DNA from 4 places in the Cytobacillus sp. Hm23 genome. Region 1 is predicted to be linked to each of the others. Evidence: predicted binding sites of a transcription regulator. Region 1 holds the regulator's gene; each other region holds the start of a gene.
The links. Region 1 encodes LexA, which represses DNA repair genes until DNA is damaged. Its sites were predicted from a motif close to CGAACATATGTTCG; they were not measured.
Positions count from the first base shown of each region.

Region 2: the regulator LexA is predicted to act here: its motif matches at 1,867-1,880, upstream of ACSVDA_RS04710 (Y-family DNA polymerase).
Region 3: the regulator LexA is predicted to act here: its motif matches at 1,634-1,647, upstream of ACSVDA_RS20530 (YolD-like family protein).
Region 4: the regulator LexA is predicted to act here: its motif matches at 1,426-1,439, upstream of ACSVDA_RS16560 (ImmA/IrrE family metallo-endopeptidase).

Region 1 covers NZ_JBPXRQ010000008.1:48,288-51,507, reverse strand. Annotated here, with positions in the region: gene ACSVDA_RS06650 (TetR/AcrR family transcriptional regulator) at 88-693, opposite strand; gene lexA (transcriptional repressor LexA) at 1,411-2,034, opposite strand; gene yneA (cell division suppressor protein YneA) at 2,277-2,591, shown strand; gene ACSVDA_RS06635 (YneB family resolvase-like protein) at 2,604-3,220, shown strand, end outside.
Region 2 covers NZ_JBPXRQ010000005.1:42,457-45,676, forward strand. Annotated here, with positions in the region: gene ACSVDA_RS04705 (YolD-like family protein) at 12-350, opposite strand; gene ACSVDA_RS04710 (Y-family DNA polymerase) at 553-1,812, opposite strand; gene ACSVDA_RS04715 (TetR/AcrR family transcriptional regulator) at 2,238-2,873, shown strand; gene ACSVDA_RS04720 (MFS transporter) at 2,905-3,220, shown strand, end outside.
Region 3 covers NZ_JBPXRQ010000044.1:19,298-22,517, forward strand. Annotated here, with positions in the region: gene ACSVDA_RS20520 (hypothetical protein) at 218-364, opposite strand; gene ACSVDA_RS20525 (hypothetical protein) at 1,104-1,364, shown strand; gene ACSVDA_RS20530 (YolD-like family protein) at 1,675-2,004, shown strand; partial or broken gene ACSVDA_RS20535 (IS3 family transposase) at 2,743-3,220, shown strand, end outside.
Region 4 covers NZ_JBPXRQ010000027.1:62,446-65,665, reverse strand. Annotated here, with positions in the region: gene ACSVDA_RS16565 (S4 domain-containing protein) at 258-776, shown strand; gene ACSVDA_RS16560 (ImmA/IrrE family metallo-endopeptidase) at 920-1,399, opposite strand; gene ACSVDA_RS16555 (helix-turn-helix domain-containing protein) at 1,504-1,860, opposite strand; gene ACSVDA_RS16550 (XtrA/YqaO family protein) at 2,101-2,295, shown strand; gene ACSVDA_RS16545 (hypothetical protein) at 2,351-2,563, shown strand; gene ACSVDA_RS16540 (DNA-binding response regulator) at 2,556-2,993, shown strand.

The sequences.
Region 1 (3,220 bases):
AGCATTTATTTATCTTACTCCAAATTATCAACTGGACAGGTAAAGACTTGATACTTTGCTGATGTCAACATGTGATGGTTATGATCATTACTGATCTGCTAAGCCATTTTTCAGGAAATCAATTAAGTGGTTTAGACTTGATTCATAGTTGTCAGGCTTTGACATATCAGCTACATCCACAATATTAGTGAACAAAAAACCAATTAATGATTGGACGAATTCGAGTGGTAGTGTCTGCCTTATTTCACCTTTGTTATAGGATGCTTCAATGAGCTTGTTCATTTGATCATTATCCTGAAAATTATGCCTTGTCAACGCCTTTTCGTATATGTTAGTTCCTTTCTCTTTAATAAAGCTGTTTGCAAAACGGTTAATATCTGGGTATTCATTGGCAAATTGCATTCCAACTCGGATTTGTGTTTTAAATATCGAAAAAATGTCTTTGGCATAATCACTTGGCTTCATAACCTTGACAAGGAATTCTTGCTTTTTATGAATTAAAATGTCTATGAGATTTAAGTAAAGATCTTCCTTGTTGTTAAAATGATAGTAAAATGATCCCTTACTCATATTCGCCGTCTTCAAAATATGATTTAATGAGGCTTTTTCATAGCCTTTTTCCACAAATTCATTTAATGCTGCTTGCATTAAATCATCTGAGTGTTCGAATTCTTTATTAAATCCTTGCGTCAATTACATCATCTCCTACAAGTTTTTAATCTTAATAGTTAGCTCTGTTCGTAAACTTTGTTGCTTTAGTTCTTTATACTGAAGATATAGACATCGTTACTCAATATACATCGTTTTATATGTGAAATGATGGCACGAAATCTAGTTGTATTCGTGTTTGTGTTTTAGTACGAAAAACACGCTATGCGGAAATGACCTAATAGTTAATGGAGCTTTCTTATTATATATAATAGACCGTACGGTCTAGACCGTCAAGTCTAACTCAAGGTAATAAGCATAAAATTAATGGTCATAGTGAAGGAAATATGAGAGCAAGTTATTAAGCAATTCATTGAATGATAAAGTTAAAACTAAAGACTTTTTTGTGAACTTTGTTTTTTACTAAAAACGGACAGCATTATTAGTTTTATAGGAGATCAATAATTAAAAATGAAGAAAAGGTGTCTCGAACACTATATATACGTGTTTATATCTTAAAACTAAAAGCAGCAACTATTGTGAAAATAGCCAATAAAAATAATTTGGCAGGGAGCTTACTATATGACAAAAAAATCCTTAGCTCAGACGTTCTAAGCTAAGGATTGGATTATAATATGAGATAGTATGAATACGTTAAAGAGCATTGTGGACTGCTAACCTGTATGTTAATCGAACTGATTGGTACAACCTTTTATAATTTGTCAAAGAGTAGATCATACATTCATTATGTAACATCATGTTTTAATGAATGGTACGATACACCCCGATCACTTTTCCTAATATAGCTACATTACGAAGAATAATAGGTTCTAAAGTTGAGTTTTCTGGCTGTAGTCTTATGTAGTCTTTTTCTTTAAAAAATCTCTTAACTGTTGCCTCATCATCTTCCGTCATTGCAACAACGATATCTCCATTGGAAGCAGTTTGTTGTTGCCGAACAATGACGTGATCCCCATCTAATATACCTGCTTCAATCATGCTATCTCCCATTACTTCAAGCATAAAAACATTTTCGTCAGGAGATACAAGTTTATCAGGAAGAGGGAAGTATTCTTCAACATTTTCAATCGCTGTTATTGGTTGACCAGCTGTTACCTTTCCAATGATCGGTACATTCATAACGTTATTTTTTGGAATTACATCAGCAGGATTTAAATCTAATATTTCAATTGCTCTAGGTTTCGTTGGATCTCTACGGATTAATCCCTTACTTTCTAAACGAGATAAATGACCATGAACCGTTGAGCTTGAAGCTAGCCCTACCGCTTCTCCAATTTCTCTAACAGAAGGTGGATATCCCTTTGATTGTACTTCTTGTTTTATGAAATCCAGTATGTCTTGTTGCCTTTTCGATAATTTTGCCATCGTTAGCACCTCATTATAATAATCTTTTCTATGGTTAGCATGTATACCCGTCCATAACATTTAAAAATTAAGATCATCTATTAAGACGATAAGGATATACTAGAAAGATTTTACTTTCATTCATTATAGCACGACTTGTCATGTATAACAAACGTAAGTTCGTAAAATTGTTGACATAAAACATTTGTTCGTATACAATAACTAAAAACGAACATGTATTCTGTTGATCAGGGGGACTTATTATGAAACAATCTAAAATTTACTATATCTTGTTTTTTACTGTTTTTATCGGCTTTGCTTTTGCACTAATTACTTCTTATAAGGATATCGAGAAAAATGATTATATCATTATTAAAGTAGAAGATGGTGATACACTATGGGATATTGCTTCCGAGTATAGTAACAGTCACGATTTGTCAATAAATGACTTTATCAGTTGGGTAGAGGATGTAAATCAAATTGCTCCTGATAGTATTTTTTATGGTGATGAAATTTATATTCCAGTGTTAAAATCAGAAGGTAATAAAATGTATGATACTTATGCTGTTAACAATTAATCGGAGGTAGAAATGGAAAAAGCAATAATATATTGTCGTGTTAGTACAAATAAACAAACACAGGAGACATCATTAACACGACAAAAGGAAGAATTACTCCAGCTTGCAAACAGTTACCATTTTGATGTGAAGAAAGTGGTTGTAGAAAGAGCAAGCGGATATGACATGGATAGAGATGGCATTTATGAATTATTGAATGAAATTAAGGAACAGCAAATCGATGCCCTTTTAATACAAGATGAGACAAGGCTAGGTAGGGGTAATGCAAGAATAGCTTTGCTGCATTTTATTTTAAAAGAAAAAGTTAAAATATATACTGTTCATCATCATGGAGAGCTACAATTGTCTGAAGCTGATTCCATGATGTTGGAAATTGTAAGCATTGTTGAGGAATATCAACGCAAAATACATAATTTAAAAATTAAACGGGGAATGAAACGTGCTATTGAAGAAGGTTATAAGCCAGAGAGGAATTTAAAAAACATCCATGCAAGCTCAGGTAGAGAAAGAAAAGAAATACCTATCGAGGAAATTATAAGGTTACGTCAAAATAATCTCACATTTTCAGATATAGCGGCTACATTACGTGGTCTCGGATTTAATGTGTCAAAAGCAACGGTACATCGACG
Region 2 (3,220 bases), on a different contig from region 1:
GTATTTTTCATTTACAAAGGCTGAATGTCTACAATATTAACAAACTGTACATCATGGATTTTTTCAACCATATCCATGATGCGTACGGTTTTGTTAATGTGGTCTATAAAATGAATATTACCTTCAACAGTATTTATCACATGATTTTGATAATAGGAAAAAGATAATGTTTGATTTCCAGCTATACCGATATGAATCATTTCATTCAACTCCTCTAGCCGTTGCTCATCTAGCAACGGCTTTGATGCTCTATGCTGATTTTTTTCTAACTCCCTTAACAGCTTTGTATGTTCAGGGAGCATCATTGATACCCATTTAATTGTTCCACGGTCTCGAATCACTTTTATCACTCTCCTTTTAAACTAGTTACAGCGCCTTCATTTGTAATGCTTCCTGTGCTTGTCGAGACTGAACAGTCGGCTCGCTTTTCCTATTGTCCAGCTGCGCCTCCTAGTCCCTCGAGTCACTTCACCATTACATTCGAAGGCAAAAAGCGCCTTCATATGTAATGCTTCCTGTGCTTGTCGAGACTGAACAGTCGGCTCGCTTTTCCTATTGCTTATGGCCTCCTACTAGTGTGCTGCGGTGACGTGCTGTCCCTGCATTCGTATATGAAACTGCTCGCAAAATTGCATTTGAGCCATATTTCCTCCTGATTTCATCCATACAGTAGCCGAGTGCTTGCTGCTTCGGTTTATTCATTTCAAACAGTGATAGTTGCATATTTAGATCATCCTCAATATTGGACAGTGCAATTGAGATTTTTCGTACTGTTTTATTTGTATAATGCTTTTGAAATAGCTCAACACAAACATTGTATATGTCCATTGTAATATTTGTTGGTTCTTCAATTGTTTTTGAACGATAAAATCCGCCACCAAATTCATCTTTACTATATCCAATACCTAGACTAACCGTTCTTCCGACCTTTTTAGCTGTGCGAGTTCTTCTTGCCACCTCCTCACACATTTCTAATATTACTCGCTTTACATCTGTCGGATCTGGATAATCTCGTAATAAAATTTGACTTTTTCCAAAGCTAATTTGTCCTTGCAGGAAGGGTGCGCCAAGTTCTGAAAAGTCAACACCCCACGCGTGATAATATAGCTGATTTCCCATAATGCCAAACTTTTGTTCAAGTTGCTTGAGGGAATAATTAGCAAGCTGCCCTACTGAGAATATTCCTATCCTGTTTAATTTTTTTTCCATTTTTCCACCAATTCCCCACATTTGACTAAGTGGTGAAAGCGGCCAAAGTTTTGTTTTCACATCATCATACGTCCATCGGGAAATCCCTGTTTTTTTCGCCTCTAAATCCAAGCATAATTTTGCCATAAGCATATTTGGTCCTATACCAATTGCACACGGAACTTCATATTCTCTCTCTATATCTTTTTTTAATTTTTGAGCTGTCGTTTCTGCATCACCCCATAGCTTCTCAGTACCATCCACTTGTAAAAAACTCTCATCAACGCTATACGTATGGACTGCTTCTCCCGGCACATAGCGCTGAAATAACTTAGTAAGTTCCATTGATATACGTAAGTATGTGCGCATCTTTGGATTGACGATTACAATTCGCGGGTCCTTAGGAATTTCAAATAAACGCGACCCTGTTCTAATACCAAATTCCTTCTTCAAGCGTGGTGAAGCTGCTAAAACAACACTCCCCTGTCTTTCTGTATCACCAACAACCGCTAAGTAGCATGTAAGTGGATCTAAATTCAATAGTACTGCTGCACAACTTGCAAAAAAGCTTTTCATATCAATACATAAGATGTTATGGTGAGGCATTTTGCTATAATCGATCAAATATAACACCCCTAAAGGAATATATGTTCGTATTATTATATTCAATATCTTAACCGAATATACGTTCGTTATCAATTGCAAATTGTTTCCAATAAGATATGCTAATGATACCCGATGTTCGGTGACAAACACTGAAGCCACACAATGAAGGTGTTTTATTGTTTGAAAGGCGCTATTGTTAGATATCTCAGAAGACCCTTTGCTTAAACTTTGTTGCTTTTTTCACTTAAATTTAAGTAACTGATGTGTATAGTTTTTAGAGGAGAAAAGATGCTACTTATTACATGCAGCAATTAGTGTGAAAATACCCTATTAAAAAGGGATTTATTCTACATAAATATTTTTTACAAATTATTCTTTTATTACTAAAGTATACATGTTATAATTTTGATTGATTAATCAATCAATGAATGTGAGGTCTAATTATGTCTAAACAATTATCTAAGAAGGAACAACTACGTGAAGAAAAACGACAAAGAATTTTAAATGCAGCTATCACCCTCTTCTCGAAAAATGGCTATTCAGAAACAACAATTGCAGCTGTCGCCAAAGGTTCGGAAGTGAGTTTCGGAACTGTATTTACATATTTTCCAAATAAGGAGCAACTATTTGAGGCCGCGGTATTAGAACCGTTAAATGAAATCAAGCCGCTGTTTTTATGTCAAATTAACAAAGATCAAACTCCCTTAGAACATCTTAAACAAATGGTTAAAGAGCATGTTATTACCTTTTCTCAAAAGGAAACCCATTTACGCTTAGTTCAGTATGTATTAGGGCAACATGAAAGGTTTCCAAAAATATTCGAGCAATTAGATTCTTTTTTCCATGACGTCATCGACGCACTGGAGCCAATCATTATAGAAGGACAAAAACAAGGTGAGCTACATACGTTGAATCCTGAAATCGTAGCAACATCTTATTTCCAATTTTTAAATGGGATTCGTGTAACAATTATTGATCCCCCTGACGGCATTATATGGAAGGCTCTTATCCCACAGGCATTGCTCCTTTTTGCACCAGTAAATTCAAAGGATATTTACGATAGCACCCTCAATGAATAAAATGCTAATTTTAAAGGGAGGAGATTGAAAGATGAAAACAAACTTATTCAGCCCACTTAAAAACAAGCAGTTTAGAGCGTTATTTTCTGCTCAAGTCGTATCAGATTTAGGAACATTATTCGATTTAACTGCACTTTTCGCTTTGTTTGCCTACCATTGGGAGCTAGGTCCTTATTATCTCGCATTATTGTCAATTGCATTTGGCTTACCGTGGGTTTTATTCGGTCCAGTCGCTGGAGTGTTTGCTGATCGACTTCCTCAGAAATTAGTCATGATTACTAGTGACCTCATCCGAGCCTTAGTTGTTTTTTGCTTAGTATTTGCCCCGAATGCTTATGTCGTCATTA
Region 3 (3,220 bases), on a different contig from region 1:
GTTATTTATAACGTCTTATCGAAATACAAACGATCGCACTTGAAGAAGAATATCTCGTATGAGGGCGATTTGCTAAGTTGAAACTAAGGATTAGTGCTAGGCAGCGACGGACTTATACATCTATCGATGAGTTTATAAGAATAGCCAGCAATACAATCCCCACCCCCATCACTCATACAGGCAACTGTTATATTAGTAGCATTTGTATATGTAATACCTACTGCATGGTTTCTTCTGGAGGGTTTGGACGAGGAATATCTAGTGTAACATCTACACCGTTTGTCGTGATAGTAACACGAAGTCCACATGCTGAGTCATTTCCAACAGAAATTGTTCCTGACAAACGACCTCTAAAAATTCCCACCAAAGATCGGCATAGATTCACCACAAACAAGGTTAATGTTACCAGTTCGTGAATCAATTTCAATCGGACAATCGCAGCAAGCTATCTTTTCCGTACTGAGCGTCTTGGTACTTCCTCAACAGGAGGATTTTGAAACATAGGCACCCATAATAGAACCTCTTTTCATAATTTGTTTGGAGTATTGTATGCAAAGTTATTTATTTTTGATTAGACGGGTAAGTAAAAATTCTTCGGTGAACTGACCTCAACAAGTAAACTGTAACGTACAGCGATCATCGTTATTTTATGTGAAACGATGTTGCCAACACAACTGAGTTTTATAAATAAGATTTAACTGACATTACACAGTTGGAGATTAATAGACACAACATCCATTTTGTTGATTAACTCAAAAAAATCCCTAGATAATTCTAGGGATTAGAAAAATGAAAAAGAGAAATATGGTTATGTATAACCATATTCTAATTTATCACATAATTGTAAAAATATAGTATTATATTTTTGGATTTATTGTGAACTTTTTTAATTTTAAGTAATTGTTATTTTAACATTTGTGCCCAAAGAAGCACAAACATAATTATTCTTGTTTTCACACTTCAGTAATATTGTAAAGCCCGCTCTGCCTCATAGGTATAAATACATTTCTTATAATATGTACTACCATCTACACATAAGAGCTTTATGAGACATACTATAAATTTGATATTCATATTAATTTATTGAGAGGATGAGGAATAATATGGCTCATAATTGTACTTTTTTAAGTTTATTCACTTTAGCATTCTGTGATTCTTGTAAAACGGATTATGATATTGCGGATAAAGTTGAAGGTGCCATTAATAGTTTAACTGACGTTGATATTGCTAAGCAATTTGAGAGAATGCTTGAGATTAGTGATGCAACAGACGATGCAGATTGCAGATTTCTTAGTTTATTCACTTTAGTATTCTGCGACTGTAAAGAAGAAGACCCTAAACCTAAACCACCTTGGGTTAAGTAAATATATCTATCGTTATTCTTTACTATTGAAAGAGTACTCAAATTCGGGTATTCTTTCATTTTGTCTAACATTTTTATTTTGATTTGAGACAAAATTTACATTTCTTTATCGAACTATATAATAAATAAATGCAAAAATCCCCCCCCCCCTCTACTCGTATCAATACGGGTAATTAAGTTGGAAATTCCTATCCGACTACAAAATAAGTTATTCCCAATCATTTGTGAAGGCAGAAAACTAGATTTTTTATAACTTATTTCTTTACTAAACGAACATATTTTCGTATATAATAAGTACAGAGGTGATACGTTTGAAAGATCGAGGAATTATGAAATGGATGCCCGCATTTATACAACCTGAACATATGAAGATAATGAAAGAAGCAAAGGCTGATTATTATAAGGTGCAAAAGCCTATTTTAGATGAGCATGAGGTAGAGGAAATAAATAGTACCGTCCTAGAAGCTATGGAGTTTACACAAGAAGTGACTGTGACATATTTTGAGAACGGTGCTTTTAAGCCATGTATGGGATATATTCATTTTATAGATCAATTCCATAGGCATATTAGAGTAACCGATAAATTCGATGAAATACATATAATTAAATTTGAAGACATTATAAATGTACAAATAATATAACAATCATGTACCTTTTCTTCTGTACAACAATGACTAACATGTAAAATCTCTTTTTGGTACTAATTGGACAACAAAAGCAGCACAGTTTACAAAAAAGGCCTTTCTTAATTACATAACCAATGATGACAATTCTTCATTAACATATACATCTAAAAGAATAATATTAACATTTAATTCTTTTGATAATCCATCAATCAATTAAATGATACTTTACTTCGTCATCCCAAAAAGAGAGAATATTTGATTACTTTTCGGTTTACAAAATGGTTTACTATTATTGTCATGAACAACAAGGAAAACCGTTCTGATGAAACACGTAAGGAATATTTACTGGGGCTGCTTACATTTTCAACAATTATAGTTAAGTAATGCAAGTGCAATTGATGTTGACAACGTTGTTCAAATGCTTAAATCTATACATATCCAGCGATATCAAGACTAGATGATTCATACAGCACCTAAACTTCAAAGGACAGAGAATTAGGAGCCTTATCTACTTAGTTCAATGGAATCTTGGTATATTAGTGAATTTGACTTGAGTAATTGAACAACTAAAAACAACTGAGAAAAAAAGTGATTGTATGCTTACAGTCGTTGTTTACCTCTTAATCATACAAAAAAGACCACATTCCCATACCAATGTAAAATGTACCTTATAGAGTAGACACTTTAAAAAAGTCTCCCTATAGGGTACATTTTTGTATAAATAAGAAAAATAGGGATTGGGGGGAAAATTTAATGAGTAAAAAGACTTTTACAGACAGAGAAATTCAGATACTGTCTAAGAATCAATATGTTAAATCCGTTACTTCTAAGGGAATTACCTATACAGATGAATTTAAACGTATTTTTATTACTGAAAATGAGAAGGGGAAATTTTCTTCACAAATATTTGTGGAGTATGGGTTTGATTTAGACATTATTGGTTTAGATCGTGTTCGCTCATCAGGTAAACGTTGGCGTAAAGCTTACTTAACAAATGGCGTAGCTGGTTTATGTGACACTAGGAAAAAAAACTCAGGAAGACCAAGTGATAGAGAACTGTCATTAGAAGAAAAATATGCTCGTTTAGAAGCACAAAACAATCTATTAAAGGCAGAAAATGAATTATTGAAATGGAAGAAAGGCGGATGAGGAAGAAAAAGAAATAATAATAGCTGCAGAACAAAAATTTCTATTTATTAAATCAATTATTTCAAAATACAAACTAAAAAAT
Region 4 (3,220 bases), on a different contig from region 1:
GTTTATGCCTACATTTACTTTGTAATGGATCAACAAATTTGATAGTACTTCTTTGGAATATGTAAATATTTCCTTTGGAGAAGTCTGTCTTTTTATCCCATTACAAAGGAACGGAACGAATATGTGTAGTATACAATATTCTAAGTTCTCTCGCTGACGGGAGAACTTTTTTATATGCAATAATTAAGTGAATAGGTGATGCTACAAATAGATCCGAGTAGATGTTTCGTTTCTTTATCTTATTAGAGGTGAAGAAAATGAACGTACAACACTTTAAGTGGAATTTAATTAATATGGATGATGTAATACAGGAGCAACGCTATTGTTCAAATTGCGGTAAAGTCGTTTGCTTTTTCGATACATTAATTAGACGGCATAATGCAAATGGAAAAAATATTTATCGATACGCAATTTATAAGTGTGAAAAAAATCATACTTGGAATAAAAAGCTTGAAGCTTATAAAAGCTATACAGACCACATTAGGTTGAATGAAGCTATACCAACTGATGACGAAATTAATACCCCTATCTGTTTTAAAACGTTAGTAGATAATGAGATAAAATGTGTTCAAATATCAATAAATCAAGTTATTGGTGAGTTTCGAATAGATAAAGTGTTAGCTGAGCGTTTAAGTAATATTAGTAGAAACGAAATTGTAAAAAGAATGAAAGACGGTTTAATAACAGTTAATAAACAACATGTTAAGCCTAGTACAAGAATACGTAGTGGAGATAACATAAACCTATTAATAACTAACACTCACAATAATGGTTAAATCTTAGTTTTATTTATAGGTGGTATAACTAGGCTAGCCGAGAAATTTCTCGGTCTTTTTTTAGTATATTTATCCTCGCGTTATTTCTACATCTTAAGCGTAAATTTAGTGACGCTGTTATAAAAGAATTACACTAAAGGAGTTTATGTTGTTGCTAATGAATTTCTATATATTCGTTTAACTCGTTCTATACAAAGTTGTTCGCTTACCTTAAAGTCTTCGACAAGTGTTTCGATGATCGTTGAGCTTTTAAAATTATATGACATTAACATATGGTAAGGAATTGCCGCATACAAAGTAAAATGTTGTGCGTCACGCTCTTGCAATTCTCTAAATGCTGGAGGCATAATTTGTAACTGCCAGCCGTAATGTCGAATAATGTGGCAGAGCTCGTGAAAAAACTGCTCCCTTTGCTGTGAAGCATCTATTCTTGAATCTATCGTAATGGATTTAAATTTGCCGTTCTCATACGAATAGCTCGGTATAGGCCTTCGGAAAAAGTAAATATTATTATTTTGACAAATGGTTTCTTCTAGGATATCTGTTGGTTGATTTATGTTCATTTTTTTATACCAAATAGATACCCATGTTTCTAAAAGGGTTGCTTCATATCCTACTTCCACATATTTCACCTCTTACACAAATTATACAAACATATGTTCTTTTTTGCAATCATATGCTAGTGGAAATAGATAAAATGGACTGTGCAGAAATGTTCTTTGTTCTCTTAATCTTTTTTATTTACTTTTTGAGCGATTGCTCTTAAATATTTTAAGTGATCATTTAATGCTTGGGCTTCCTCTCTTGTAATATTCTCTTGGTCAAAGAAAAATAAGCTTTCTTTATGATCTTCTTGTTTTACTACAGCTAACGAAGCAGGGGTGTCCGCTCGTCCCAATAAATAATCCGTTGATACTTCGAAAAAATCAGCAAGGTGCTTTATTGTTTCTGCATCAGGCTTGCGATCTCCAGATTCATAACGTGAAAGCTGGACATTCGATACTCCAATCGCATGAGCGACCTCCTTTTGTGAATAACCCTGACTTAGTCGTAACGATTTGATCCGTTCCCCTAATACCTTCATCGTATATTCTCCTCTAAAGTTATTTATGATTATATATTATCATTTACCATTACGGTAAGTAAGTATAATTACCTAAATGGTAAAAAAGATGTAGACAATTTCCTTATAGGTAAGTTAATATAATATTATCACAAAAATATGACCTATTCATAAGTTTAGGAAATATATTTTTGCCAATATGGCAATTTGTTTTAGAAAGGTAGGTGAATCCCGTTACACCTTTAGTAGTGGGGATAATAAATGCGAATGAAAGAAATAGATATAACAGATTCAATGTTTGAAACTAATGTAAATGAACAACAGACACCTTATGTTGTTATTGTAAGTAACGGGAAAGCAAAGATCTCTCAATTACCTAGTCACGGTGAAACAAAGATTATTACTCATCAAAACGAGGTGAAAAGAGTAAAGTTTGATGAAGGTGAAGAGTTTTAAAAGATTAATAGAAAAACCAATAAAGTTCTACCAGTCAGCTGGAGGACACTAAACTTTGGATTGCATATCCGATGTTTGGTGTCCTTTTTTATTAATAGTAGATCGAGGTGGTTTGGTGAAAATTCAACTTATTCATAAGCATCATTGTACAGGTTGTATATGGATGGGGAAAGAAAATCTATGTCCATTTGTTCGATGTGTAAAGCATTACGGATGGTCAATAAAACAAAAAGATAGTAAAAGGAAGGAGCAGAAAGAACATGAATAAACAAGAAATTAGAATTGCATTAAGGGATTATTACTGGATGGAAAAGGAACTGCTAAGATTGTATAAAGAGATGAATATTTGTCCGGCGCCATCAATTTCACAATATGGAGTAGAAGCTAGCATACCAAAAGCAAAAACAAACTCAGATCAAGTAGGTAACTTTGTCATTAGAAAAGACCGGTATAAAAAAATGGTTGAGAAGCTAGAGAGAAAAGTTCGCATCATTAATAAGCATACTGAAACAATCAAGGATGACCGAATGAGTACAGTACTATACTGTTTGTTAGATGGCATGCCGATCGTGGGAATTTCTAAACATTTAGGAATTAGTGAGAGAAATGTATACAATATAAGAGATTCAATCGTAGACCATATTTATAAGGACATGGATGATGAAGTATCTCTAACGAATAATTGTGTCGTTGTATAACATCATTTTTCCTTATGTAAAAAGCATATGTAAATAATATTTAGTTATTATGAGAACAAAGATTTTAGAGAATGATACACAAATTTATTCTCGTCTTTTGAAATTACGGATCTTCGTAAGATGAACAAGTGTAGCTTGGCTTAAGCCATAATATACTTGTTCATTTTTTTTTATTCACGAATAGATTCAAGCGTCTTAATTTCGTATTCTAAGTTAAAATTAATATT